DNA from 2 places in the Bacillus sp. UNCCL81 genome. Region 1 is predicted to be linked to the other one. Evidence: a T-box and tRNA genes for the amino acid it is inferred to sense, from the RefSeq annotation. Region 1 holds a T-box; the other holds one or more tRNA genes.
The links. A T-box is a leader RNA that pairs with one kind of tRNA and senses whether it is charged. The one in region 1 lies ahead of argS (arginine--tRNA ligase), so its partner is inferred to be a tRNA-Arg.
Positions count from the first base shown of each region.

Region 2: it has a tRNA-Arg gene. The T-box ahead of argS (arginine--tRNA ligase) is inferred to sense a tRNA for this amino acid. The anticodon was not compared.

Region 1 covers NZ_FOMF01000004.1:532,297-547,714, reverse strand. Annotated here, with positions in the region: gene BM319_RS12090 (glycosyltransferase) at 1-44, shown strand, start outside; gene BM319_RS12085 (glycosyltransferase) at 66-1,124, opposite strand; gene BM319_RS12080 (tetratricopeptide repeat-containing glycosyltransferase family 2 protein) at 1,276-2,361, opposite strand; T-box leader at 2,483-2,704, shown strand; gene argS (arginine--tRNA ligase) at 2,747-4,435, shown strand; gene BM319_RS12070 (nitroreductase family protein) at 4,693-5,286, shown strand; gene BM319_RS12065 (ABC-F family ATP-binding cassette domain-containing protein) at 5,350-6,906, opposite strand; gene BM319_RS12060 (PH domain-containing protein) at 7,220-7,834, shown strand; gene BM319_RS12055 (PH domain-containing protein) at 8,202-8,651, opposite strand; gene BM319_RS12050 (DinB family protein) at 8,666-9,106, opposite strand; gene BM319_RS12045 (hypothetical protein) at 9,226-9,498, shown strand; gene rnhC (ribonuclease HIII) at 9,561-10,493, opposite strand; gene zapA (cell division protein ZapA) at 10,591-10,881, shown strand; gene BM319_RS12030 (CvpA family protein) at 10,874-11,401, shown strand; gene polX (DNA polymerase/3'-5' exonuclease PolX) at 11,451-13,175, shown strand; gene BM319_RS12020 (endonuclease MutS2) at 13,192-15,418, shown strand, end outside.
Region 2 covers NZ_FOMF01000006.1:189,355-204,772, reverse strand. Annotated here, with positions in the region: gene BM319_RS14840 (PTS lactose/cellobiose transporter subunit IIA) at 1-272, opposite strand, end outside; gene BM319_RS14835 (PTS sugar transporter subunit IIC) at 295-1,650, opposite strand; gene BM319_RS14830 (PTS sugar transporter subunit IIB) at 1,695-1,997, opposite strand; gene BM319_RS14825 (PTS lactose/cellobiose transporter subunit IIA) at 2,440-2,760, opposite strand; gene BM319_RS14820 (PTS sugar transporter subunit IIC) at 2,785-4,143, opposite strand; gene BM319_RS14815 (PTS sugar transporter subunit IIB) at 4,187-4,489, opposite strand; gene BM319_RS14810 (DUF6509 family protein) at 4,823-5,116, opposite strand; gene BM319_RS24760 (hypothetical protein) at 5,430-5,585, opposite strand; tRNA gene BM319_RS14805 (tRNA-Arg) at 5,792-5,864, opposite strand; gene clpP (ATP-dependent Clp endopeptidase proteolytic subunit ClpP) at 7,116-7,709, shown strand; gene BM319_RS14795 (HPr family phosphocarrier protein) at 7,791-8,048, opposite strand; gene whiA (DNA-binding protein WhiA) at 8,070-9,020, opposite strand; gene mgfK (gluconeogenesis morphogenetic factor MgfK) at 9,060-10,028, opposite strand; gene rapZ (RNase adapter RapZ) at 10,028-10,912, opposite strand; gene BM319_RS14775 (NUDIX hydrolase) at 10,940-11,398, opposite strand; gene trxB (thioredoxin-disulfide reductase) at 11,898-12,845, opposite strand; gene BM319_RS14765 (tetratricopeptide repeat protein) at 13,060-14,559, opposite strand; gene BM319_RS14760 (acyltransferase) at 14,735-15,235, opposite strand; gene ppaX (pyrophosphatase PpaX) at 15,232-15,418, opposite strand, start outside.

The sequences.
Region 1 (15,418 bases):
ATCTTGAAATATATAATATGCTCTTGTTAATAAGAAAAAAATGATTAAAAGGCAGTTGAGAGTCCTCAGCTGCCTTCGTTATTTAATCTATTTGAAAAATATTCTCTATTTGAAAGAATGCTTGGGTGTGTTGGGTAAAAATGATAGGCTAATTCATTGTGCTCATTTGCAAGGTGCAATTCACCTATTCTGTCATAGCAGACAGCTAGCTGTAAATGTGGTAGCCATGTAGTACATGATGGGTTGAGAAGAATTAAACGATTGTTCACCTTATTTAAGATTGCTTCTTTATACCAATAAATAGCCGAATTGAAATTATTTTTCTCAAAAAAAGTATAAGCCAATCTACAACATGTTTCTGGATGGGTATTGCCATATTTAAGAGCTCTTAATAACCAAGTAGTTTCTAAGTCTCTTAGATTAAACTCGTTATAACAATTAGCAATATAATGACAAGCAAGAATATTAAGTTCTTCAAAAGGCTGATCTAATCTCAAAAATTTTAAAAAATACTTTATTGATTGATCATGTTGATGATCTGAGCTTAATTCTTTCGCATAATAAAACAAATCCATTGTTGAAAGCTTGAGGTTGTTAGTTAGCATTTGTTCATATATTTGAATATTTTCTTTTGTATTTTGTGTAAAAGGAAGATCTGTAATAACAAGATTAGTAGAAAATGATTTAGAGGTTTGCTCATTTTTCATATTCGGGGAATGACTTTTTGGACTTAATCTTTTAAATAATCTATTAATTATTTGTTTACTTTTTACATTCCAACCGATTTGATAATCGACAGCTACATTATAAACTTCATTGTTTATTGATTGTTTTAGATTAGAAAATGTTAAACGATCATTTTCTAGTAAAACTTCACTATGGTTTAGTAAAAGTATAAAGTCTTTTGTTGCCAATGATTTTGAAAAATTTAATGCATTTATTTCATCCACACCATCAAAAACATGTATTTGGTCTGTAAACTGTCTTACTAGCTCAATCGTTCGATCGTGGGAAATCATATCAACGATGATAATTTCATCAACTAAGCTACTAACTGAACTTAAACATCTTTCAATTGTGGCTTCATTATTTTGTACAACCATGCATAAACTGACTGTGATCAAGCTATCACCCTTTTCTATAATTTTAATTTTGTATTAAATGATTGATAATAATTTAGTGTTGATATACTTAATTAGTAGTTTCCAAATCATCTATTATAGTTACTAAACAGATAGGATAGGAAATATAAAGTTAGTAGATAGTAAGGGTAAGTTATTGATCTTTAAAATATGAGCGGAAATACTCTTTGTTGTGAAGAACAGAAGGGTTATTCGGAACATAGCTTGCTGCTATATCATTATATTTTCTAGCAGTAAGTTGATCGCCTAATCGACTATAGCAAAGACATAGCTGTAGATTAGGTAACCAAGTGTAACATGCTTGATTAATAAAAGGACTACTTGTAGGAACATCAACAAGTGTGGCAAGTTTATACCATGAAATAGCACGTGTAAAATCACCTTTGTGAAGATATACAAATCCTAAACGACAGCAGTTTTCTCCACGTGGACCATCATATGAAAAAGATCTTAGACAACTACTTATCGCGTTTTCCAATTCGTTTAGATTTAAATAGCAGTCTGCCATTTTACCACATGCTTGAATATTATCTTCGTACCAGCCTTTTCCTTCATCAAGAAACAATTTATACCATTCAATTGCCTTTTCGTATAACTGATGATCTACGCATTCATTTGCATAATAGTATTTGTCACGCGGACTTAATTCATTACCTGAAGAAATCGCATTTTCATAAATCTTTAAATTGCGATCAGAAAACTCTTTGTCTTTTTGATGGATAATTGCAGCATCCGATTGAATAATTTCGCCGTAAACTTCTAAATATTCATGTACGAAACCAATCCATTTAAAGTTTCTTTCTCGCTTAACGATTCGATTACGTACAGAACTAAAGCTCGGATTACCATTTTCATCAAAAGCTAGATGATATTTCATTCCGACCGCGTCGACATTTTTAGATAATGACTTTTTTAATTTAAGTAATTTTTTCGCATTTTCGTCAGTGATAATATCATCAGCATCTAGCCACATAATATAGTCCTTCGTTGCCTTAGAAAAAGCAAAATTTCTTGCTGCCGAGAAATCATTGATCCAAGTAAAATCATATATTGAATTTGTAAACTTTTTAGCTATTTCTTTTGTTTTGTCTGTAGAACCAGTATCAATAATGACAATTTCGTCTACTATATTAGATACAGATGATAAACATCTGGAAAGTACAGCTTCTTCGTTTTTAACAATCATACAAAGACTTAAAGTTATTGGGTTTTTTTTCATGAATTCCACCTCAATTTTATGTTATTAAGGTTGTCAACAAATGGTGTCATTCATAAAGTTCAAAAAATATTTAATCTTGAATTTCTACATTAGATATGATTAAATGGAAAAAATGAATATTGAAAATTTTTAGATGAAGAGAGTAATCTTATTTTGAATCTTGTAGAGAGTTGGGGATGGTGGAAGCCTAACAGAGCGAATATGATGAAGCGCACTTCGGAGAAGCAGTCTGAAATAATAGTAGGACTTTGCCGGGGAAGACCTCGTTAACAAATTTTAAAGCTGGTTCAATATATTTGAACAATTAGAGTGGTACCGCGGATTAGTTAAACCCGTCTCTTATGATAGAGACGGGTTTTTTATATTTTGGAGAGGATTGATCCTAATGAATTATGTAAATATGTATAGTGAACAAATTGAAAAAGCTTTAAATGGGTCACTAACTTTAACTGAAATTAACTCACTTATTGAAAAACCGAATTATGCAGATCAAGGTGATTTAGCATTTCCTTGTTTCCAATTAGCAAAAGCATTAAAAAAATCTCCAGTTATAATTGCAAAGGAAATTGCACTACAGATTAATCATGATTTAATTAAAAAAGTAGAAGCGAACGGCCCGTACGTAAACTGCTTTTTGAATAAAAAGCTAGTAAGTAAGCAAGTAATTGAATTAGTTCTTGGTCAAGGGAAGGAATATGGAAATCAAGTAATTGGTGAAGACAAAACGGTTGCGATTGATTGTTCCTCACCAAATATTGCAAAGCCATTTTCGATGGGTCACTTGCGTTCAACAATGATTGGAAATTCAATTGCTAAAATAGCTGAAAAAAATGGGTATAAATCAATAAAAATTAATCACCTTGGAGACTGGGGAACACAGTTTGGGAAATTAATTGTTGCTTATAAACTTTGGGGTAATCAAGATGCAGTAAAAGAAAATCCAATCAAAGAACTTTTAAAATTATATGTTAAATTTCATGAAGAAGTTGAAAAAGAGCCTCAACTTGAGGAAGAAGCTAGAAGCTGGTTTAAGCAATTAGAGGAAAAAAATGAAGAAGCTTTACATTTATGGAAGTGGTTCCGTGATGAGTCCCTTAAAGAATTCATGTTAGTTTATGATTTATTAGGTGTAAACTTTGATAGCTTTAACGGAGAAGCATTTTACAATGATAAAATGGACCGCGTTATTGAACTTCTAGAGCAAAAAAACCTTTTAGTGGAATCTGAGGGTGCTGATGTTGTTGAATTAACTGAAAAGGAATTACCACCATGCTTAATTAGAAAATCTGATGGAGCTACGCTGTATGCTACAAGAGATCTAGCTGCTGCACTTTATCGTAAAGAAACATACGATTTTGATAAGGCGGTGTATGTTGTAGGTGGAGAACAGGCATTGCATTTTGATCAAGTATTTACAGTTTTGAAGAAAATGGGTTATGAATGGGCGAATGAAATGGTACATGTTCCATTCGGTTTAATCCTACAAAACGGTAAAAAAATGTCAACGCGAAAAGGGAAAATTGTTCTTTTAGAAGAAGTAATTGAGGAAGCAATTAGCTTAGCTAGTCAGAATATTGCAGAAAAAAATCCTACACTAAAAAATAAAGAAGAAGTTGCAAAAATGGTTGGAGTCGGTGCAATTATTTTCCAAGATTTAAAAAATGATCGTATGAATAACATCGAATTTTCACTAGACCAAATGCTAAAATTTGAAGGTGAAACAGGGCCATATGTACAATACTCAATAGCGAGAACAAATTCAATTTTAGATAAAGCTTCATCACAGGATTTAAATAAACAAGATGGACTGGATGATTCATATAGTTGGGACATTATAAAACATATACTTGAGTTCCCAAATAAAGTTACACGTAGTTTTGCGCAATTTGAACCATCTGTCATTGCTAAATATACAATAGATTTGGCACAAAGCTTCAATAAATATTATGGAAATACTCATATTCTAACAAATGATGACCAATTAGAGAGTAGATTAGCATTAATTAAAGTCGTTTCAATTGTTTTAGAAGAAGGACTAAGATTATTAGGAATACGTGCTCCAAAAGAAATGTAAAGTAACAGGTATTGAAGAAATTTTTATCTTCAATACCTGTTTTCTTTTTGATTTGATCGTAGTACACAAAACACAGTCTTTCTAATTTTTAGTACATATAAATAATTATGTAAGGATTACGATTAACAATGTATCCAAATCATAAAGGATTAACATGGTCTAAGAAAACAATTAAAATTTAAAACTTTTATTGAAAATGATTATCATTTACATTTATAATGAATTTAAGATATTTAGAGAATAAGGGGAAACGTTCAATGTCGATATTAAATTTTATTAAAAATAGAAGAACGATTAGAGATACAAAAAGGGATTCAATTAATATGGATGATTTAATGGAGCTACTTGAAGCAGCATCTTATGCTCCCTTCCACAGCAAAGAAGAGCCTTGGCAATTTATTATGGTATCAGAAGAAAAAGAAAAAGAATATTATGCTTCAAAAATTGTAGATAGCTATGAAAGAATGGAATTAACTGAAACATATACAGTTGAGAAAATTAAAAAATCAACTGAATTCTTTAAAACATATATCATCGACACACCAATGCATTTAATTATTACGGCAGACCACTCAGAAAATGAAAAGAAAAATCTAGAAGCGATTGGAGCAACCTGTGCATTTGTTCAAAATTTACAATTAGCAGCTTGGGAAAAAAATATTGGAATGGTATGGCGAACAAATCCTTATATTTTTGATAAACAATTTTACAAAGAGATGGGTATTCCCGAGAATCGAAAAATTTTAGGGGCTCTTCATATCGGTTATATCAATTCAATCCCAAAAGGAACAAAGAAAAGAAAACATCCAAGTGAATGGACATCAAAGCTTAGTCAAAATATTTCACTTTAAAAGGTTTGAAAAACAAAAAAGAGAGAACGAAAACAATTTTTTCGTCTCTCTTTTTTATATTAATTAAAACACCTTAGTAGTCCAGTTTTCGCCATTCCATACATCTGTAACTAATCCTTGGTAGAATTCAGGTTCGTGACAGATAATTAAAAGACTTCCTTTGTACTCTTTTAGTGCGCGTTTTAGTTCTTCTTTAGCATCTACATCTAAATGGTTAGTAGGCTCATCGAGTACAAGTAAGTTTGTTTCTTGATTAATTAACTTACATAAACGAACTTTCGCCTTTTCTCCACCACTTAAAACTGCAACTTTACTCTCAATATGCTTAGTCGTTAAACCACATTTTGCAAGTGCAGAACGAACTTCATATTGTGTAAATGATGGGAATTCATCCCAAACTTCATCGATACATGTTTTATTATTATCACTTTTTACTTCTTGTTCGAAGTATCCAATGTGAAGGAATTCACCGCGCTCAACTTCACCAGAAATTGGTTTAATATCACCAAGTAAACTACGCATTAACGTCGTTTTACCGATACCGTTCGCACCAACTAAAGCAATTTTCTGTCCACGTTCCATACGTAGATTTAACGGTTTTGATAGAGGCTCATCGTAACCAATCACTAAATCTTTTGCTTCAAAAATTAATTTACCTGAAGTACGAGCAGGTTTGAAGTTGAATTCTGGTTTTGGCTTTTCACGTGCAAGCTCAATTACATCCATTTTATCAAGTTTCTTTTGGCGAGACATAGCCATATTACGAGTAGAAACACGAGCTTTATTACGAGCAACGAAATCTTTTAGTTCAGAGATTTCTTGTTGTTGACGTTTATATGCTGATTCTAATTGTGATTTTTTCATTTCATGAATTCCTTTGAAATTATCATAATCACCAACATAACGATTTAATTCTTGGTTTTCCATATGATAAATCAAGTTAATAACACTATTTAAAAAAGGAATATCATGTGAAATTAAAATAAATGCATTTTCATACTCTTGTAAATAGCGCTTTAACCATTCAATATGTTGCTCATCTAAATAGTTAGTAGGCTCATCGAGTAATAAGATATCTGGTTTTTCTAAAAGAAGTTTTGATAGAAGAACCTTTGAACGTTGACCACCAGAAAGTTCTGTTACATCACGATCAAGTCCGATATCTTCTAAACCTAAACCACGACCAATTTCTTCAACTTTAGCATCAATAATATAGAAATCATTATTTGTTAAAGTATCTTGAAGAACACCTACATCTTCAAGCATTTTCTCCATTTCTTCCGGAGTTGCTTCAGCCATTTTTACATATAAATCATTAATTTCATTTTCCATATCAAACATATATTGGAAAGCACTTTTTAATACGTCACGAATTGACATACCTGGCTGCAATACAGCATGCTGATCTAAATAACCTACACGTACTTTTTTAGACCATTCAACCTTACCTTCATCAGGCTGTAATTTTCCAGTAACGATATTCATGAAAGTTGATTTACCTTCACCATTTGCACCAATAAGACCGATATGTTCACCTTTTAATAGACGGAATGATACATCATTAAAAATTGCACGATCACCGAATCCATGGCTTAAGTTTTTTACAGTTAAAATACTCATAGATCGACACCTTTTCTTTATTTTTCATATAATAATGTTCTTTATGAAAGAACGTAATTTAAACAGTCACCATCTAATTATAGTCTGCAACAGGGTATGTGTTCAACAGTAAATTAAGTTATAACGTATGGGGGGCGAGTTAGAAGCGAGGGGACCTTTTAAAAAAGGAAAAAAAATCCATATCCCCCTACTATTCCTATCCCCATATTTTTGTATTTAATGTATAATTCAGAAGTGTAATAGTCAAAAAGTGGGTTTAAAAGGCGTATAAATATACAATTAGCCATACCTACTATTCAGAGGAGGAAGTTTAATGTTTGGTAAAGTTGCTGCAGATATGCTTGGTTTAAGTGATGTAGGTAGTGTTATTGAACCGAAAAATTATGACAAAGTTGATTCTGACGATTATGTAATGCATGAAGATAATGAAAAAATTTATTTCTTAATTAAATCAAAATCAGATGAGTATTGCTTTACGAATAAAGCCTTAATTCATTTAGATGGTACAAGTGCAATCAGTAAGAAGCGTACACTTCATCGTTATAATTATCACACACATAAAATCACACATGTTTTACTTGAAACAGCTGGTACAATTGATTTAGATGTTGAAATTAAGTTCAATATTGGCGGTAGAGAGTTTTCGATTGATGTTCATAAAAAACATATTGAACAAGTTAAGGATCTGTATAAAGCTTTACTAATGATTGCTGAAATTAGTCATGAAAACGAAAAAGCACTAGGATATGCAAAAGAAAGCATCGAAATTGCTTCTTCAACATTAGGCCGAGTAACTTCAAATGAAAATAATTTAGTGAACAGTTTTAAAGAAATTAATGAAGCTGCTTTTGAATGGTTAATGAAGTCAAGAGAACAATACAAAGTTAAAGATTTCGGATCAGTATTTGAGAAGTATATTAATAACTAATAAGGTAAAGAAAGGTCTCGTAAGTCAAAGTGCTTATGAGACTTTTTTTGTGCTGGTGAATGTCTTAAATTAGAGAAATACGAATAAAGGATTCATGAAAAGTAAAAAAACAAAAGATGAAATATAGTAACTCATAAGTGGTTCATGAGTAAGTAAAAAAGCAAAAAGCTGAGATATAGTACCTCATAAAGGGCTCATGAGTAAGTAAAAATGGAAAAAGCTGAAATTTAGTAACTCATAAAGGTTTCATTAGTGAAATCTCCTATTATTTTTGGAGTAATCAGTTTACCAAATCAAGAATATAAAAAGAAAACTCACAAGGAACATATACCTTACCTTGTGAGTTTTCTTTGATTAAAGTTTAAAATTAATCTTCTGCTCTTTGACGGTTTAAAATAGTAGCATCTGGGCATCGTTTTTTTATTTCTTGTAAAAAGTTTTCTTCATTTTCAGGAAGTGAAAGTAAGTCAAATCCGTACTTTTTGTATTCGATTTTTAAGCGTTTAAAGGTCCAGGCAGGTGATGAAATTGGATTATTCGAGAAACTAACTGTTCTAATTTCATTATATGGAATGATAATTGTTATAAATCCAAATTTTGATTTGAATTCGGTTTCTGTTAATTCATGGTATGTGTTGAATAATGCCCAAGCTAGAACAATCAATATTGGTAATAAAAAGACAAAAACTACTAAACTTAATATGATTCCTGTACGATCAGCTTCAATTATGCTGATGATGGGTACTGAAATAATGATGGGAATTAAGCTCAGAATTAGGACGACTAATAGAGGGTTTTTCTTCACTTTAAATTTCATGGCACACCTTGATCCTATCCTAATATTTGATTTAAGTGGTGTTTCATATGGTCAATGTAGTCAGTAAATAACCAACTCAGTGTAACAGATTCTTCGTTTTGACTAGTATATTGTAGTTTCCATTGTTCTTCCGAAATGTTTGCGAGCACAATCATGAAACGTGAATTTAAGGCAGTCCATAACGTAAGAATTTCTTCAATTGTATAGCTATTTTGATAATCATTTAATTCTACCCATGAGTTTTGTTTATAAAGCTCCAAAACTAGTTCATCTTTAGAGGACAATCTATCTATAAATCTTTTATGATTCATAGTAGCAGAATCGCAAAGATGTCCGAGGATTTCTTTTTTAGACCATTTTGTAGGACTTGGTTTATAATCTGTATTCGATAAGGCTCTGATGATTTTTGGAACGGATTGGATTAGACTGCTAAATTCGTTTATTAAATTATTCATCTAAATATTCCTCCTTCGTTTCTACATGTTATGAATATGTTTAAACATTTTTCTTTATGAGTCTTTAGACAAGCCATAGGTGAATAGGTTATTAGTAGGACAATCTTGGAGGTGGCTTGATGTTAATCTTTTTACTTTATGTCGGATTGTTAGTTGGAGTGTTAGCAGTTTATAAAGATGCCATTAAGCGGGATGTTAATAATCTTGGGTTTCAAATGATCGGTTATTATGTACTAGCTTCTTTACCATTTAGGTTATTTTGGTTACCGATCCCTTTTGGATTTTTGATTTGTTTATTTTTATTATCTAAACCGATGCTTCGATATAAAAAACAAAAACAAGTTGCTAGCCTATTAGGTTTCATAATATTTATATTAGATGCTGTATTCTAAATGAATGTTTAGAATACAGCTTTTTTGATGTTTCCATATCCGTAAGAATGCATTGATGAAAATCATTTTTTAGCAATCTTTAATGCCTTTTCGGTATTAGCAAAATGTAATTTCGTTAAACTTCGTAAAGCTTCAAAACCTTTTATTTTAATTAGTTTTGCAGCGGCTTGATCAACTTTTGCTCCTGCACCTTTTGGTAAGGTCATGCCAGCTTTTTCACTTAATTGATCCATTTGTTGTAGGAAAGCATAGCGGGCTAAGATCGAAGAAACTGCAACTGAGAGATGCAAACCTTCTGCTTTTGTAGCGAATTGAACTTTATCACGAATAACTTCTTTTGTTCCTTTTAAATATCCGTAGTACAGATTTGGAGGAGTAAATTGATCAATTAAAATTGCGTCATATTTTTTATCTTCCAATTTTGAAATAGTATTTCGAATTGCTTGGTTATGTAAAAGAGCCTTTAGTTTATTCATATTATAGCCTTTTTCTTGCATAGCATTGTATTTCTCATTGTGTAGTACTAAGAGGCTGTAGGTAACGACATGAACAATTTTTTTTGCTATGCTGCATATGGCCTCGTCAGTTAGTTCTTTCGAATCTTTTACGCCTAATTCTTTTAATAATTCGAATTGACTTGGTTCTACAAAAGAAGCTACTACAGTCATCGGTCCAAAGTAGTCGCCTGTACCAACCTCATCACTACCTATTACTGCAAGACTTGAAAAGTTTTTTGGTAAAGTTGATTTCGTATTTGTTGGGTTTACCTTTTTAGTAGTTTGGCTAGCCGATTTACCTTGCCATTTACTTACTTCAGCATCACAATTTGAGCCTTGAAACATTACTTTACCAGATTTATATGCAGTGATTGTACAGCCACTTGGTTTGGCCATAAATACTCCACCTTGTGGTACTTTTGATTGAAGGCTACTTTGGTAGTGTGCTTTCATCTTTAAGAGAGTATCCTCAGAAACTGTTAATACAGTGTTTGACATAAATTTCTCCTTTATAAATGGATATTTTCCAATACTTTTGATTGTATTGAATTTCATGTTATAGTTAAGGTTAGAATGTTTATAGCTGAATGGAGGTATGAAGTTGTCCAATTCTTCATCGAAACAAAAACTAAATGTAACTATTTATGGGCAACATTATGCAATTACTGGTGACGAGTCAACAGATCATATTCGCCATGTTGCCTCAATTGTAGATGATAAAATGAAAGAAATAAATAAAAAGAATCCATTATTAGATACTAATAAATTAGCTGTATTAACAGCAATAAATATTGTAAGTGATTATGTAAAATTAAAAGAAAGAGCTGAAATGCTCGAAAAATTATTAGAAAAACAAACGAAAAGTGAGCAGAACGAGAATGATTGATTTAATTATACTTATTATTTTTAGTTTAGGAATTTTGACAGGTTGGAGAAGAGGATTTATTAGCAGCCTTGTACGATTACTAGGTTTTTTACTATCCATATACCTAGCTTATCATTATTATGAGCAGACCGCTACTTCGCTTAAAAAAATATTTCCAATTCATATAAGCGGTGGTCAAGTCGTAAACGCAGATCAGTTTGTCTATGAAATTATTGCCTTTGCTTTACTATTTATTGGGACAAGGCTAGTTATTTCATTTATTGGTTCATTATTAAATGGAGTTTTCCAATTACCTGTTTTAAAGCAGATGAACTCCTTCTTAGGTGGTATTTTTGGTTTTATAGAGGTTTATTTATTTGCGGTTTTGGCGCTTTTTATCGCTTTAATCGTACCAATAGATACGCTACATGTTTTATTACATAAATCAAATATTGCGTATTTTATGGTTCAACATACACCATTTATATCAAATCAATTAATGGAATTATGGAACGGAATTTCTAGTTCTGAGATACTTTAATCGAATTTTTAGTGAAAAAACAATTTCTATGTTAAGTAGGTGACTTAAAATGCACAAAAAAGAGTTAATTAAACTGTTAGAACAAATTGCTACTTATTTAGAACTAAAAGGTGAGAATGCTTTTAAAATATCAGCATTTCGTAAAGCGGCAAATGCATTAGAAACTGATGAAAGAAGTCTTGAGCAAATCGACGACTTTACTGCAATAAAAGGAATCGGAAAAGGGACTTCTGCAGTAATTTTAGAATATATTGAAACTGGTAAAAGTACGGTATTGGAAGAACTACAAGAATCATTGCCTAAAACTTTACTTCCTTTACTCAGACTACCAGGATTAGGTGGGAAAAAAGTAGCTAAGCTTTATCAAACATTACAAATTGAAAGCATGGAGCAATTAAAAGAAGCATGCTTAAATGGTAAGCTACAAGGGCTAGCTGGATTCGGAAAAAAGACAGAGCAAAATATTTTAGAATCAATTGAGGAGTTTGGTAAGCAGCCTGAACGCTTGCCGCTTGCAGATGTATTACCAATTGCTGATAAAATTGAAGCTTATTTAGCAGAAATGAACGATGTTGAAAAGTATTCAAGAGCAGGCAGCTTACGAAGAGTACGTGAAACAGTTAAAGATTTAGACTTTATTGTTGCATCAAATAAACCGGAAAGCATTAAAGAACAATTACTTTCGATGCCGGAAATCGTTCGAATAATTGCACAAGGTGATACAAAAGTTTCTCTTGTTTTAAAAGGTGTTGAATATGAGATTTCAGTTGACTTCCGAATTATTCAACCTAAGGAGTTTGCGACAACGCTGCATCATTTTACAGGTTCTAAGGATCATAATGTAGCTATGCGTCAATTGGCTAAAGAACGTGAGGAAAAAATTAGTGAGTATGGTGTTGAGAATGTTAATACTGGAGAAGTTCTAACATTTGATAATGAAGAAGATTTTTATGCTCACTTTAATTTACCTTGTTTTCCACCTGAAATTCGAGAGGATGGAAAGGAAGTTTCAACTTTTACAAACGATTACCCATTAATTCGTTTAGAAGATATGAAATCTGATTTACATATGCACTCTACATGGAGTGATGGTGGCTATTCAATCGAAGAAATGGCAGATGCATGTCGTGCGAAGGGGTATAAATATATTGTCATCACAGACCATTCACAATATTTAAAGGTTGCGAACGGTTTAACTCCTGAGCGCTTATGGAAACAAAAAGAAGAAATTCAGCGTGTTAATGAAAAATACACTGATTTCACAATTCTGCATGGGGTAGAAATGGATATTTTACCTGATGGATCGTTAGATTACGAAGATGATGTTTTACGTTCACTTGATTTTGTTATTGCATCAATTCATTCTAGCTTTAGTCAAGATGAAGAGACAATCATGATGCGTTTAAAAAATGCAATGAGAAACCCTTATGTTAGCATGATTGGGCATCCAACAGGACGCAAAATAGGTAGAAGAGCTGGGTACAAAGTAAATGCTGAAGAATTAATTTCTGTAGCAAAAGAAACAGGTACAATTTTAGAATTAAATGCAAATCCAAATCGTTTAGATTTAAATAAAGAAATGTTAATTATGGCACAGGAAGCTGGTGTGATGCTATCTATTAATACGGATGCACATAACATTGATATGCTAGAGCATATGACTGTCGGGGTTAGTGCGGCCAAGAAGGCTTGGTTAAAAAGAGAAAATATTGTAAATACATTTGAATTACACGAACTTTTAAGCTTGATTGAAAGGAAACGTAATCGAGTGTAAGGAGGTTACGGGGCATATGAAACGTACGTTAAGAGTTTTAGAGTACGATAAAATAAAAGAACAATTACTTAAACACGCTTCATCTTCACTAGGTAAGGAACGGATAAAAAACCTTTTACCAAGTACTAGTTATGATGAAGTTGTAGAACTACATGAATCAACCGACGAAGCTGTGAAAGTTATTCGTCTACGAGGAAATGTACCTCTAGGCGGATTATCGGATATAAGAATGCAAGTAAAAAGGGCAGATATTGGTGGAATGCTATCTCCTTCTGAGCTAATTGCGATTTCGGGTGTTACATATGCTGGGCGTCAAATGATTCGATTTATTGAGGGCTTAATTGAGAGTGAAGTAGAAATTCCATACTTAGAATCATTAAGTGAGCAAATCATTCCTTTATTAGAATTAGATAAAAATATAAAAGCTGCTATTGGTGATAATGGAGAAGTTTTAGATGACGCTAGTGTGACACTTCGAACAATTCGTGGACAAGTTCGAACAGCTGAAGCTCGAATTCGTGAAAAATTAGAGAGTCTAACTAGAGGTGCAAATGCACAAAAAATGTTATCAGATTCAATCGTAACGATTCGTAATGATCGTTTCGTTATTCCAGTAAAACAAGAATATCGACATGTTTATGGTGGTATTGTGCATGATCAATCTTCTTCTGGACAAACCTTATTTATTGAGCCACAGGCTGTCGTGACATTAAACAATAGTTTACAAGAAGCTAAAGTTAAAGAAGAGCAAGAAATTGAGAAAATTTTAATGGCATTAACAGGGCAAGTAGCTGAGGCTTCAGCAGATTTATTGCAAAATGTTGAAATTTTAGCAGAAATGGATTTCTTATTTGCCAAAGCTAATTATTCGCATTCAATTAAGGCGAGTAAACCAATTTTAAATAATGATCGATATTTTAAATTAAAAAAAGCACGTCATCCTCTAATTCCAAGGGATATAGTAGTAGCTAATGATATAGAATTAGGTAAGGATTTTACTACGATTGTTATTACTGGTCCAAATACGGGTGGTAAGACAGTTACTTTAAAAACGATTGGTATTTGTGTTTTAATGGCACAATCTGGTCTACAAATTCCGGCACTAGACGGTTCAGAAATTTGTGTGTTTGAGCAAATTTTCGCCGATATTGGTGATGAACAATCAATCGAACAGAGCTTAAGTACATTCTCTTCGCATATGGTGAATATTGTAGATATTTTAAAACATGTGAATCATAGTAGTCTTGTATTATTTGATGAATTAGGGGCTGGAACTGACCCACAGGAAGGTGCAGCTTTAGCAATCTCAATATTAGATGAGGTAAGTGAATACGGTGCTAGAGTAGTAGCAACAACGCATTATCCTGAACTAAAAGCATATAGTTACAATCGAGAGCACGTTATGAATGCAAGTGTTGAATTTGATGTAGAAACATTAAGTCCGACTTATCGACTATTAATTGGTGTTCCAGGTAGAAGTAATGCATTTGAGATTTCTAGAAGACTTGGACTTTCAAATCGTGTAATTGAAAAAGCAAGAAATCATGTAAGTGAAGAAAGTAATGAAGTTGAAAATATGATTGCATCTTTAGAAACGAGTAGAAAAGGTGCAGAAACAGAATGGAAAGAAGCAGAAGATTTCCGTAAAGAATCAGAGCGTGTATTCAAAGACTTACAAAAGCAAATGATGGAATTTTATGAACACCGTGATGAATTATATCGTGGCGCACAGGAAGAAGCGAAAAAGCGTGTCAGAGTAGCACAACAAGAAGCTGAGGAAATTATTAAAGAGCTAAGATCGTTAAAGAATAGCCAATTAGCTTCTATTAAAGATCATGAATTAATTGAGGCAAGAACTCGTTTGGAAGGGGCAATTCCTTATGCTCCAAAGAAAACCATTCCTCAGGCAGCTCCGAAGAAACAAAGAAAGCTTCGTGAAGGTGACGAAGTAAAAGTAATTAGCTTTAATCAAAAAGGGACACTGCTTGATCAAGTTAGTGAAGGTGAATGGCAAGTTCAGCTCGGTATTATTAAGATGAAAGTTAAAGAAAAAGATATCGAATATATTAGTTCTCCTAAAGAAGTAAAAGAACGAACTGTCACTTCTGTAAAAGGTAAAGATTTTCATGTTAATCTTGAGCTAGATCTTAGAGGTGAAAGATATGAAGATGCGCTAATTCGTGTTGAAAAATATATCGATGATGCATTATTAGCCGGTTATCCTCGAATTAATATCATTCATG
Region 2 (15,418 bases), on a different contig from region 1:
CTCATCGTTAATGCATTCATTAAATGATCTTGAGCATGAATTAATAAAATACTTAATTCAACATTCTCTCCACGTGCTTCACCTTGAATTAATGAAGTTTGTGCCTGATGCGCAAGATTTAATTCTTTCTTTGCTTCTTCAATCTTACTATTTGCTTCTTCTAAATTACCTGCTCGAGCAGCCTGCATACCTTCCATTAATGAGCTTTTTGCGTTTCCTGCGTGTAAGATTAATTGGAATGCTGTTTGCTCAATTGTCGTTAATGTACTCATTTCGTATCCTCCTCAAACTGCATTACATAGCAGCACTTTGATTATTTGCTGCTTCTCTAGTTTTTTTAGATTCCATTCGTCTTTGTAGTGCAACGAAAGGTAAATAGATGACAACCGAGATAACTAGGTTAAATGCTGCTAAGGCTGCACCTGTCCAATGTCCCCCTGTAATCAGCCATCCACCTAAAATTGGTGGAGTTACCCATGGAATATTCGTAGTTACTGGGTGAACCATACCTAAAGAAATTGCTAAATATGAAATAACTGTTAAGATAATTGGTGTGCCAATGAATGGAATTAACCACATTGGATTTAACACAATCGGTAATCCGAAAAGAACTGGTTCATTAATTTGGAATAAACCTGGTGCTCCACCTAATCCAATCATTTGTTTATTACGTTTTCGATTTATTAAGATCATTGAAATGATTAACCCTAAAGTAGCACCTGATCCACCTAAGAATACAAATGCATCAAAGAACTGACCAGCCATTACATTATATTCACTCCACTTTGTAACACCTTTTGCTGCTAAATCAATATTTTCATTTCCTAAAGCTGTAAATAATGGTGTCGTAATTCCACCTAGTATATTCGGTCCATGTAAGCCAAGCATCCAGAAGAAATGAATAAAGAATGCGATACCGATTGCAAACGGTAAAGAGTCTGCAGCATTTGTTAATGGCTTAACAAGAACTGAGCTTAACCAATCATTAAAATAGACTCCATCTGATAAATATAGTCTAAATAGTAATCCAACAATCGCAATCACAAAGATTGTTAGCATACCTGGTAATAGCTTTGCAAATGCTTTTGAAACTGCTGGTGGTACACCATCTGGCAATTTAATAACTAATTGTTTTACTCTTGATAAGCGAACAAAAATTTCTGTTGCGATAATGGCAACGATTATTCCGGTAAAAAGTGCAGTTGAATTAGTATAAGTAGAGTTCACTAATCCCCAAACACTACCAGTAGCTGTTTTTCCATTTTCTAATGTAACTGTTACTGCATTTAATGATTGAGGCACTAGTACAAAATATGATGCTAATGCGACAAGCATTGCTTCAAATCCCTCATCACCATAAGAACGAGCCAATTTATAAGCAATCCCTACAACTGCAAAAACAGTCATAAATGCGAATGTTCCCCACCAGATGTCTCCACCTAATGTCTTCCAGTTTACTCCAAAAAGAGCTTCCATCATTTTGTCGTAACCTTTGATTGCTCCACCTAAATTATTAAATAATACTGCAAAAGAACCGACCATTGTAATGGCAATCATCCCGATTAACGCATCGCGTATTGCTAATAAATGACGTTGGTTACCGAACTTTGCTGCAGCTGGCATTATATATCTATCTACAAAATTCATCATTGTTTAGGACTCCTTTTTGTTTAAAATGTATGCAACGATCATGACTATTTTTTTAAACTAAGTGCTAATTCTAAAACCGCTTCACCATTCATAAGTCCATAATGCACTGGATTGATTACATCAACTGGTATCCCTTTTGGCTCGGCAACTTTTTTCATTTCAGAAGCTAAATAACGTACTTGTGGTCCTAATAAAAGAACGTCGGCTTTATCTAAATTTTCTTTTGCAGCATCACCTGAAACTGCCCAAATCTTTACGTCAATTCCTTTTGCTTTTGCTGCTTCCTCCATTTTAGTTACTAGTAAACTAGTAGACATTCCTGCTGAACAAGCTAATAAAATATTCATTGTGATTCCTCCAGTATTAGAATTAGTGTAGCGCTTACAGGTTTGTTTGAAGTAAGAAACAAATCCTTGAAGTAACTACAAATTAATTTATTTTGTACACTTTTTATATAGCAAATGGCGTGCCAACTTTTTCTGGTATATTGAAAAATATATAATTTACTCATTGAAACCTTGTCCTATAAGGAATCATCTTCATGAAATCTTTTTTCTTTACTTTAAAAGGAAAGTAACTTAAAACGTCTAGTGTGTTAAATATAGTTCCTCAATCTTCTTAAATTGTTTTAGTGTGTTATTATCCTGTTAGTGTGTCGTGATTTATATAAACTATATTGTAGTGTTTTAAAACACTTTTACGATCCTTACTTAAATTATACATTTTGTTCTATGTAATCTATCAAAAAAGTGATGTAGAATTAGTCTACACCACTTTTTTGATCAATTATTAAAGTGAAATTTTTTCATGTAAGTAAATAATTTCCTCTACTAAATCTCTTGTTGTAAGAGTGTTCATTAAATGATCCTGTGCATGTACTAAAAGAATATTAATTTTGTATTGTTGCCCACCCGCTTCACTTTGAATAAGTGAAGTTTGTGAATGATGAGCTCGCTTAAGTTCCGCATTCGCTTCGTTTACTTTACTACGGGCTTCCTCGAACTTACCATCACGAGCTTTATACATTGCTTCCATTAATAAACTCTTAGCATTACCGGAATGTAATATAAGTTGAAATGCAATTTGTTCATTATTTGTGTCGGTAGGCATTTTCACTCTTCTCCTTCACATTCTTTATACATTTAATGAATTACTACTTGTTGTTGTTTCTGTCGACTTTCTAGCTTCCATTCTTTCTGCTACTACAACGAACGGTAAGTAAATAACGATTGAAATTACTACGTTAACAAGCGATAAAACTGCACCGCTCCAGTGACCACCAGTTGCTAAATAGCCACCTATAACTGGTGGAGTTACCCAAGGGATTGTAGAAACAACCGGGAAAACAATATGTGATTGAACAGCTAAATAAGAAATAATGGTTAAAACAATTGGAGTACAGATAAACGGTATTAACCATACTGGGTTTAACACGATTGGTAAACCGAAAATAATTGGTTCATTAATATTAAATAATCCTGGAGGTGTTCCTAAAGCAATCATCTGTTTATGACGTTTACGGTTAACTAAGAACATTGCAATAAGTAAACCGATTGTAGTACCTGATCCACCCATATATACAAATGCGTCTAAGAATGGACCTGCTAAGACAGAATACTTATCTAAATCAGTCACACCTTTTGCATATAAATCGATGTTATGGTTTCCTAGAGTTGTTAATAAAGGAGTTGTAATCCCTCCTAAAATATTTGGACCATGTAATCCAAGCGCCCAGAAAAAATGTACAAAAAATGCAATTGCAACTGCAAATCCTAATGAATCTGCTGCATCAGTTAATGGTTTTACAAGAACTGAATTTAACCAATCATTAAAGAATACGCCATTCGAAATGTATAATCTGAACAATAAACCAATTAATGCAACGATAAAGATTGTTAACATACCTGGTAATAACTTTGCAAATGCTTTCGATACTGCTGGTGGAACGCCATCTGGTAATTTAATAACTAATTGTTTCACTCTAGCTAATCGTACAAAAATTTCAGTCGCAATAATCGCAACGATAATTCCTGTAAATAAAGCCGTTGAGTTTAATGAATTCCAACTAATAAATCCCCAAGTTCCACCTGTAGCTGTCTTACCACCATTTAATGTAACTGATACCGCAGCTAATGATTGTGGAACTAGTACGAAGTAACACGCTAATGCAACCAGCATTGCTTCAAAACCTTCATCACCATAAGAACGAGCTAATCTATGCGCGATCCCTACTACAGCAAATACTGTCATAAATGCAAATGTTCCCCACCAAATATCACTGCCTAGTGTTTTCCAGTTTGCACCAAAGACTGTTACCATCATTTTGTCGTAGCCGTGGATTGCGCCACCTAAATTATTAATAAGTACAGCAAAAGCTCCAATCATCGTAATGGCAATCATGCCAATTAACGCATCACGAATCGCTAACAAATGACGTTGATTACCAAACTTCGCTGCAGCAGGCATTATATACTTTTCAGCAAAACGCATCATTCAAATACACCTTCTTTTCTCTCTAGATTTTTAATTCCCCGTTTTACTTTTTCAAATTTAAAGCCATTTCCAGTACAGCTTCACCATTCATCAATCCATAGTGCACTGGATTAATTGTATCTACTGGTATCCCTTTAGGTTCAGCTAATTTTTTCATTTCTGAGACTAAATAACGAACCTGTGGACCAAGTAGTAATACATCCGCTTTAGCTAAATTTTCTTTCGCCTCATCACCAGCAACAGCCCATATTGTTGCTTGAATACCTTTCGCCTTAGCTGCTTGTTCCATTTTTGTAACTAGTAGACTAGTCGACATTCCCGCAGAACATACCAATAAGATCTTCATCCTACACCTCCTCAATTATTCTTGTCGATGAAACGCTTACATTTTTACAAATAATGACAAAAGAATTACGCGTTACAAGGACAAGTTGTGTAATCAATTTAAATATTGCAAATTCCGTGCCAATATTCCGAAAAATCTATCTATTTAAAAATACAACAAAAAAACCCTGATAAATCAAGGTTTTCAAAACGTAACATTTATTTAAAATATTAGTGTTTTATAAGTGTGTAGGCACAATTGATACTGTGTTTGCAATTACACAATAGTGTGTTAAGAAATTCCCAAAATAGGATATCTCCTAGCCGAAGTGTGTCATTCGACAACACATTAAGATTATTCTTCAACTGTTAAATGAGTTTTACAAAATTCAAATACTTCTTTTTCCTCATCTTCTTCCAAATCAAAATCTAAATACTGATTTGACTCAGCTTCATATAAGTCATATTTAATTAATTTCGACTCCTCACCATTTACTCCAAAAAGTACTTTTATATATATACCTTTTTCATTAAATAATTCATCATCCTCTGGTACATTGATATAAAGAATAAACTCATATCGATCACCTTCAATGATACCAAATGGATCTTTTATTTCTTCTACAGTGTATTCTGCAATCGTTAACACAAAAACATTCCCTTCAATTTTAATATGTACTATTATACACAAAGGAATGGACAAAAAGAAAGACGCCTGCCGCAGCAGACGTCTTGATGCGTTTGAGGCGAGAGACCGGGCGGCCACATCCGCGCGTTTAGCTTGCGCATATCTCTCGTCTTACTCAAATTAGCTCATCGCAAAGAGTAATATATCATATATTTAGGAAAAAGGATAGAGGAAATAAATAGAAGCAGGAAAAAGAACCGAATAATTTTTATAAATACAAAGTCACTCAGCTCTTTTTTTAGTAAATTTAAGATGATAATAAACATTCTCTAATTTAAATACAGAATTTAATGATTTTTAGGTCGATGCAGTATTTTTTCTTTTTAGAAGTTGAATACAGTTTATAAGTTTCTTTAAATTTTAATTCTCTTTCTATTTCATCTTTATTGATTTGTGCCATTTCTTCAAGAAACCAAGAATTCATATCCATTTGAATAACCTCCCTTTATATACTTTTAATATATGACTTAAAGTACCGGGAACCCATTCTTCATTGGATGGAGTTTTAATACATCTTTAGTTGTAAGGTAAAGGTAGGATTTAAGGCTGAGATTCAGGGTTTAAAGGAGGAAAAATAAAAACCGAACGATAATATCTGATAATTAACAGATTTTATCGCTCGGTTTATTCTTTTAGCGCGCTCGACAGGATTCGAACCTGCGACACACGGTACCGGAAACCGATGCTCTATCCACTGAGCTACGAACGCATTATATAATATCTAATTAAAATAAGTATAGTGTATCTGTCGCCCCAATCTCAGCAGGTAGTTGCAAGGAGCAGCTCGATTGGTGCGCTGCAGTTTCGCTTTGTAGCTTATTCGGACGTGCTCTATCCACTGAGCTACGAACGCATTATATAATATCTAATTAAAATAAGTATAGTGTATCTGTCGCCCCAATCTCAGTAAGTTTATGCAAGGAGTGGCTCGATTGGTGCGCTGATGTTTTGCTATGTAGCTTATTCGGACGTGCTCTATCCAACTGAGCTACGAACGCATTTTAATATATGGTTAAAATAAGTATTTCGTATTGTCGCCCCAATCTCAGTAAGTTTATGCAAGTAGCGGCTCGATTGGTGCGCTGATGTTTCGCTTTGTAGCTTATTCGTAAGTTTATAAGAAAATCTTATGTTTTATTATATCGTTAGAATGTTCTGACCGCAATAATTTAGGTTTCTTTTTGAGTAGGAAAAAGAAGAAGATACACTTTGGAATGGTTTGTGTGCATTTTCTTTTATAAATTTAGTTTTGATGGCTTGTAAAAGCGTTAAAAACTCATCGTCTTCTATATACAGGCGACGCGATGAATTTATATTTAATATACCAACAAAAATATAGAAATTGTTTATTAAGAAGTTAAAAATATTTAGAGCAAATTTTAGATAAATAATTTCAAATGATTAGTTTATAAGTTCATGGTCGATCTTAATTGAAATACAAACTGATTAATAAACTGTTATTTTACGCTAAGTAAAGGATATTAAATTAGCCTTTTATCGTAAGCTTTTTTAATAAGCAACTTGATTGGAACGGAGGGGTGCTCGACTCCTATGGGATATGCGGGAAGCCTGAGACCCCACAGGAACGAACGTGACGAGGAGGCTCAGGTCTCGCCCCATGGAAAGCGAGCACACTGTAGTGGAAATCAACATCACTAAACTCCCTTTACGAAAATTTGGTAGTTTAACAAGGCTCTATATTTCAAACAAGAATATGCTCCAATCATTTTGTTACTAGTTTTTTAACTTATCAAAAGAAAAACTACATAAAGTTACGTTTAATAATAGGAAAAGTCGTTAATGATGTTGAAGTATTAGATAAATAAATATGTTATAAAAGGTCAAGAATTTTAAGTTTGAATAATACATTAAATATAGCATCTGTTTTATTTGACCTTTTCTGACCTTAAAGGTATTATTGTATTAATCATTAATTTGTTTTAAACAAGGAGGAGAAAAAATGAATTTAATTCCTACAGTTATTGAACAAACAAGTCGTGGTGAGCGTGCGTATGATATATACTCTCGTCTATTAAAAGACCGCATCATCATGTTAGGTAGCGCAATCGATGATAACGTAGCTAACTCAATTGTTTCACAACTTTTATTTTTAGCAGCAGAAGATCCAGATAAGGATATTTCATTATACATAAATAGTCCAGGAGGAAGTATTACTGCTGGTATGGCTATCTATGATACGATGAACTTTATTAAGCCTCAAGTATCTACAATTTGTATTGGTATGGCGGCTTCAATGGGTGCGTTCTTATTATCTGCTGGGGAAAAAGGAAAGAGATATGCTCTTCCAAATGCAGAAGTTATGATTCACCAACCATTAGGTGGTGCTCAAGGTCAAGCTACTGAAATCGAAATTGCAGCTAAGCGAATCTTGTTCTTACGTGATAAATTAAACAAAATTCTTGCAGATCGTACTGGTCAACCATTAGATACAATCGAGCGTGATACAGAGCGCGATAACTTTATGACTGCAGACCGTGCATTAGAATACGGATTAATTGATAAAGTAATTTCTAATACTGCAGCTATTAAATAGTAAGAATAAACTAGCCGAAATTTTTCGGCTAGTTTTTTTGTAAAAAAAATTGGACATCCAACTTGTGAATGTCCAATTACATTAAATTTCTTCTCCGATAAAGTCCATTACGGCTTCCATTGCTTCAACTTCATCGTCACCAGTAACAGTAATTACGATTTCTTCTCCATGGGGTACAGCAAGGCTCATAACACCCATGATACTCTTTACGTTTACTTGTTTACCTTTGTAAGCTAATAATACTTCTGAACGAAATCTCGTAGCAACTTGAACAAATTGTGCTGCTGGACGAGCCTGTATTCCAGTTTCTAATAGTACTCTCCCTTTTTTCTCAATCATTTTTTTCTTCCCTCTTAACTTTTATTTTATTTTTATTGGTTCTCCCGCTCTTAGTTTATCAGCTATTTCATCTATTTTACGTAGGCGATGATTGATTCCTGATTTACTAATTGCTCCGCTAGATACCATTTCACCTAACTCTTTTAATGTAACATCCTCATACGCTACTCGAAGTTCTGCAATTTCACGTAGCTTTGGCGGTAATATATCTAAACCAACTGAGTTTTGGATATAACGTATATTTTCAATTTGCCTGAAGGCTGCACTGATCGTTTTATTTAAGTTCGCAGTTTCACAATTTACTAGACGATTAACACTGTTTCTCATATCTCTTACAATTCGGATATCTTCAAACCTTAATAAAGCTGAATGTGCACCAACAACGTTTAAAAACTCAGTAATTTTTTCTGCTTCTTTTAAGTACGTAATATAACCTTTACGTCTCTCCAGTGTTTTAGCATTTAATCCGAACTCATTCATTAGACGACAAATTTCTTCCGTATGCTCTTTATATAGTGAAAAAATTTCTAAATGATATGAAGATGTCTCTGGATTATTTACCGAACCACCAGCTAGAAAAGCACCTCTTAAATAGGAGCGTTTACAACATTTCTTCGTAATTAGCTCTTTCGCTATTTCATTCGTAAAGGTAAATCCTTCACCAGTTATATAAAGATCATTTAAAATATGTTTCGCTTCTTCTTTTATTCGAACAATATATACATTGTTCTTTTTAAGACGCATTTTTTTACGAACGAGCAATTCAACGTCCACATCATAAACACGTTTAATTAATACATATATTCTTCTCGCAATTGCTGCATTTTCAGTAACTACATCTACTATAAATTGGCGATTCGCAATTGATAATGAACCATTCATTCGAATTAAAGAGGATAGCTCAGATTTTGAACAACAATCTTTGATCTCAATCGTTGTTAATTCTTTTTTCGTTTCTGATGCAAAGGACATTTGAATCACCCCCTCCTTCTAGCTCTAAATATTTTTTCATTATTCTTTTATTTTTGTCGGGATTAGATCACATAAAATTTCTGCTAACTTTACTGTATCATGCCTAATCACATTATCATCATATTTAACGATCGACTTATGAACAATTTCTAGATTTAAAGATTCAAGCTCATTTATATCTAGTTTTACTTGTTGAGCATGTTCTTCCTTATAAAGTTCTAAAATATTTTTAGGCATCGTGCCTTCATTTACGATAATTGTATCGATAAAACTTGAGTCTAAATGCTGGTACAGAGCCCTTACATGATCACTAGCTGTATAATGTAAAGTTTCACCCGCTTGAGTCATCACATTACATACATATACTTTTCTAGCTTTTGAATTTACAACAGCCTTCCCAATTTTAGTAACTAATAGATTAGGAAGGATACTCGTATATAAACTACCTGGTCCAATTACGATTAAGTCAGCACGATTAATTTCATCAAGCGCCTCTTTTAAAGGTTCAACATTTCCTGGTGCTAAAAATACTCTTTTAATCTTTTTACCAGAATAAGGAATTTTCGACTCACCTGAAACAATTGTCCCATCTTCTAATTCAGCTTTTAATACGACACTTTGATTAGCTGCTGGTATAACTTTCCCTCTAACATTTAATACCCTTCGCATTTCAATGATTGCACGGTAAAAATCACCTGTAATCGCAGTCATTGCGCTTAGCATTAAATTACCAAGAGAATGCCCAGAAAGGTCTCCAGATGTTGCAAATCGATGTTGGAATAATTCTTCCAACATCGGTTCCACATCTGATAACGCAGCAAGTACATTTCGTACATCACCAGGTGGTGGAATTTTTAACTCGTCACGTAATCGTCCAGAGCTACCACCATCATCTGCGACTGTTACAATTGCGGTAATATCAACGGGATGTTTTTTCAATCCACGTACTAAAACAGATAGTCCCGTTCCGCCTCCAATTATTACTATTTTTGAACGTTGACTAACCATTACTTATGACTCCTTTTTTCAACGTCCCGATGACTAACATTCGTATCATATTGATCCTTATAGTAGTTAGCTAAATACTCTGCTAAAGTAACAGAGCGATGCTGTCCACCCGTACATCCGATCGCAATGATTAGTTGTCGTTTACCTTCTCTTTTATATTGAGGTAACATAAAACTAATTAAATCAATTAATTTCAGCATAAATTCCGTTGTCTCATTAAATTTAAGAACGTAAGAGGAAACTTCCTCATCTAAGCCAGTTAAGGGACGCATTGATTCAATATAAAATGGATTTGGTAAAAATCGTACGTCAAATACTAAATCCGCATCAATCGGTATTCCGTACTTAAAACCGAATGACTGAATATTTACTGAAAAACCTTCTTGTTCATTTTCTCTAAATTGTTCAATTATTTTTTCTCGTAATATTTTAGGTTTTAAATCTGAAGTATCATAAATTAATTGTGCACGCCCTTTTACCTCGGCTAAAAGAGTACGTTCCAACTCAATTCCTTTTAATGGAGAACCCGTTGGAGAAAGTGGATGTGAACGACGAGTTTCTTTGTAGCGAGTAACGAGTGCAGCATTCGTTGCGTCTAAAAATAAAATTTGAGGGATAATTGACGGAGTAGACATTAATTGATCTAACGAACTCCCTAACTGATCAAAAAATTCTCTTCCTCGTAAATCCATAACAAGAGCAACTTTATCTGTTGTATTGTGATCCGGGTCCTTTAATAGCTCTACAAATTTTGGAAGTAGAGCAGGAGGAAGATTATCAACACAGAAGTAACCGATATCTTCTAACGCTTGAACAACGACAGTCTTTCCAGCACCCGACATTCCAGTTATAATAACCATTTTTACATGTGATCTTGTAGGCATTTAACTCAACCCTTTCTATAATTTAAGTTAACTCGGATTTAAGCGATACCTTAATAATTCAAAGTCCGGTGTATAGACAAAGGTACCATGTAAAATTTCTTTACCCTTCAGTAAATAATCAATAATATGATAGTCACCTGCTGCCATAGGAAGGTTTTTCACTTCATCTATCGCATGCCAGCGAAGAATTCCTTCTTCACACTCATCTTGATTTTCACCGTCAAACTCGGTAGCTAAAAATGAAAACATCATCCATTCATTCACTACCTTAGCATCTTCTTCTATAATAATTGTAAAAACACCTTTTAATTTTGGGTTTTTTAAGTATATACCTGTTTCTTCACGATATTCACGAACAACTGCTTCTCTAATGTTTTCACCTGGCTCCATCTTGCCGCCGGGTGCAACCCACCAGTTTCTTCTAGGTTTTTGTAGCAAGAGGATATTATTTTCATTTACCAAAACACAATGTGTAACTCTTTGCATTTCTTATACCTCACTTACAATTTGGACTTGCAGTTGGTTGAAACTGCCCAATCTATATTATACCGTTAAACTAGTCAGACAACAACTTGTTAAGAGTGGGAATTAGGGTTGACAGGTACAGGCTAAAGGAAAAGATTTTGTGGGTTCGAACTACGGTCGAGGAACAGAACCGATCATTTTCGGAGACAAATAAAGAAAACTCACCGATTGCCGAGCTTTAAAGACTAAAGGCGTAGTTGCACTTATACTTAATTGCTAAAAATTTGCAACTACGTCAGTTCCTCATTCGTCGCTGTAAATTTAAACTTTAAAGCACAAAAAAAGGGAACATGGACAAGCGCATATCCATGTTCCTATATATATTAGGGGGCTCTCTGGTTATTGTCTATATTACAGTAACTATATTTCAAGAGAGTTACACCCTAATTACATATAAGTTTCAGAATATTACAATTTTGTTCACAATTCTAAAACTTAATTTTATCGTTTTTAATCAAGATTAGTTAGTTTTAGATAATTCTTCTTTTAATTCTTCAATATAATGTTGTACTGCTTGAGCAGCAATACTTCCGTCTCCAGTAGCTGTTACAACTTGACGTAAAGTTTTTTCACGAACATCACCAGCAGCAAAAATACCTGGTACTCTTGTTTCCATTACATCATTTGTTTCAATATAACCATTTTCATTTGTAATACCTAAACTTAAGAATGGTTTTGTTAATGGCAGCATGCCAATATAGATAAATACGCCATCAGTTTTAAATTCAGATTCTTCACCATTTTGAGTATCTACAAGCGTTACGCTACTTACTTTACCATCAGTTCCGTTTACTTCTTTAATTGTTGAATTCCAAATAAATGAAATCTTTTCATTTGCAAATGCACGGTCTTGAAGAATTTTTTGAGCACGTAATTGATCTCTACGGTGAACGATTGTAACTTTAGAAGCATATCGAGTTAAATATACGCCTTCTTCTACCGCTGAATCTCCGCCACCTATAACTACTAATTCTTTATCCTTAAAGAATGCTCCATCACAAACAGCACAGTAAGATACACCACGTCCTCCAAGCTCTTGCTCACCTGGAACACCAATTTTTTTGTATTCTGCACCAGTTGAAATAATAATTGCGCGTGTTTTGTATTCTTTTTTACCAGCAATGATTGTTTTATATTCTTTACCGTCGATAATTTCTTTAATGTCTCCATAAGCGTATTCAGCACCAAATTTTTTCGCATGATCAAACATTTTATTTGATAAATCCGGGCCTAAAATACTATCAAAACCTGGGTAGTTTTCAATTTCTTCAGTATTTGCCATCTGTCCACCTGGAATACCACGTTCCATCATTAATGTAGAAAGATTTGCACGAGATGTATATACAGCTGCAGTCATCCCTGCAGGACCAGCTCCAATGATAATAACATCATAAATTTTTTCTTCCATTTCTTAATCACTCCTTGTACTTAAATGGCTAATTGCCCTACTTCATTAACTAACACTATCCTAATACGCGATGACATAAAACAACAAATCATATGCTCATGATAAAGAAAACTCTTCGACTGACGAGCCTTCACCTTCGAGTACAAATCCTTGCTGCCAATTTATACTCACCTTAATGAGAAATAAAGAAAGCTTGCATTAACACCATCTGGTATTAAAACAAGCTTCGAATGGCGCTAATGCCTTTATTTAATAAATAGGTAGAGATATTATAGTTTGCTGCAATTTTCTTTTGTGATACACGATTTACTTCATTTTCAACAAGATAATGTGTAGCAGCTAATAAAACCTCTTCACTTACAGGTAATTCTTTATATTTTACTGTAAGTTCACAAATAGCGAAAAACCATAATTGAAGATGATTACGTAGTATTATATAATCTTCTTCCCAAGTTGTCTGTACTTTCTTTGCGCCGTTAATCGCAATATTCAATGACGGATGAGGCTCTAGATAACACATATTATTTAGTAGAACTTGTTCTAATTGTTCATCGAGACCAATATTTTCTAATGGATTCAAATCTTGAAGGATTGAACTAAATTTTTGTTCATAATAATATTCCTTCATAAAATAGATTAATCCCCATCTCTCACTATTCGAATTGGAGTGTTTTGCTTGGTATTCTGTTTCAACCATTAATTGTTCAATTTCATTTGATGAATGCTTTTTTTCAGCCCATGGAGCCAATTCCTCATGATCATCAAATTCACTTGTCATTTCAAAATTCCAAATACGTTCCGCCGTTTCAATTCTTCCAGATTGATATGCTGCATCACAGAACATATAATAAAACTGTATTTCACGATCTGGTCGTTCCATGTACAGTAAATTAAATAACTTATAAGCTTCTTCATACTTCTTGAACTGATAGAAAAGTACGCCAAGCTTGTGGCGGTGCTCTTCAGAAATTGGAACAATATTTGATAAGCCTTCAAGATATTGTAGAGCAATTTCTTGTTCGTTTAATATTCTTTTTAACATTGTTAAATGAATTAAAGCTGATAAATTACCTGGATTTTGTTCTAAAACATATTGTAATACTCTTTCAGCTTCTTCAGGATTTCCTAAATGAAGCTCTACTAAAGCTAAGTTATTATAAGCTGGCCAAAATTCTTGATACTTATCAACAATATTAAGTAAAGTTGTTTTAGCAGATTTCCAATCATGATTTGCCAAATAGCTTGTAACTCGCTCTTGAAGTACTAATAAATCATCATTAATACTTAAATCATCATCTTCTTCACTATGAATAATATCTAAATAGTCTTCTAGTTCTTCTAATTGCTCTTCATCCGTGCCAATTTCTAAATACTTTTGAGCATACAAATTGGCTTTTTGGAATAATCCTAATTCAAAAAATGCAAATGCTAATAAATAATATACATCCTCATTTGTTGGATATTTATCTAAAATATATTCTAAAATAGTTATTGTAGTTTGATATTGATGTAATGATAAAAGTTTTCTAGAAATATCTATAAGAACTGTTTGATTTTCTTCATTTTCAGCAGCTTTTTTCAAATAATAAATCGCTTGCTCAGAATCGTTACTATTATAAGCTTTCATCCCTTTTTCGTAGAAATAATCTTTCGGTAACGAGAACGAAACGACATTATGAAGTTGATTTGTTTGATTCCCCAAATTTTCAGACATTCGATCCTCCAGTTTTTCAAGCTTATCACAGTATATCACATAAAAAGAGGAAATAGTCGCCGTCCAAATTATAAGAATTTTAAACGAACGTACAATTTCCACATTATCTAAATAAGTTGTCAAAGTATTATTTTAACCGAAACAAAAAATATTGAAAACCACTTTTTTTAAGAGTTTAAATAGTAGTTTCAGATTGAGGTAATGAAATAATAACCATAGGATTACCTCCAACAAATGCACCAGCTGGAACGTCCTTGTTGACAAGTGTTGCAGCTGAAACTTTCGCACCATCACCTATTGTGACCCCCGGCAGAACTGTCGTGTTTGCACCAACTAACACATTATTACCAATAATGACTTCTCCTAATCGATATTCATTAATTAAATATTCATGCGCCAAGATTGTTGTATTATAGCCGATAATCGAATTCCTACCAACTGAGATTAATTCTGGAAACATTAAATCAGGCGTTACTTTAAACGCAAAGGATGTATACTCTCCTACTTTCATTCCAATGAGATTCCGATACATCCAGTTTTTCAATCTAAAGAAAGGGATATAACGGGCTATTTCAATGACAATAGTATTTCGAAATGTTTTCCAAAATGAAACAGTCTTGTACACTTGCCAAAGTGAATTTTCACCTTCAATTAGGTACCGTTTCGTTTTCCTCAATTCTCATCAATCCCTAAAATTGGTAAGAGATCACTCATCTTTTCAAGCATATAATCAGGTTTAAAAGTAGCTAAAAATTCTCTTCCTTTTAGTGACCAAGCAACCCCTGCTGTTTTCGTTCCAGCATTTTGACCACCTTCAATATCATGGTAATTATCGCCAACCATTATACTCTCTTCAGGA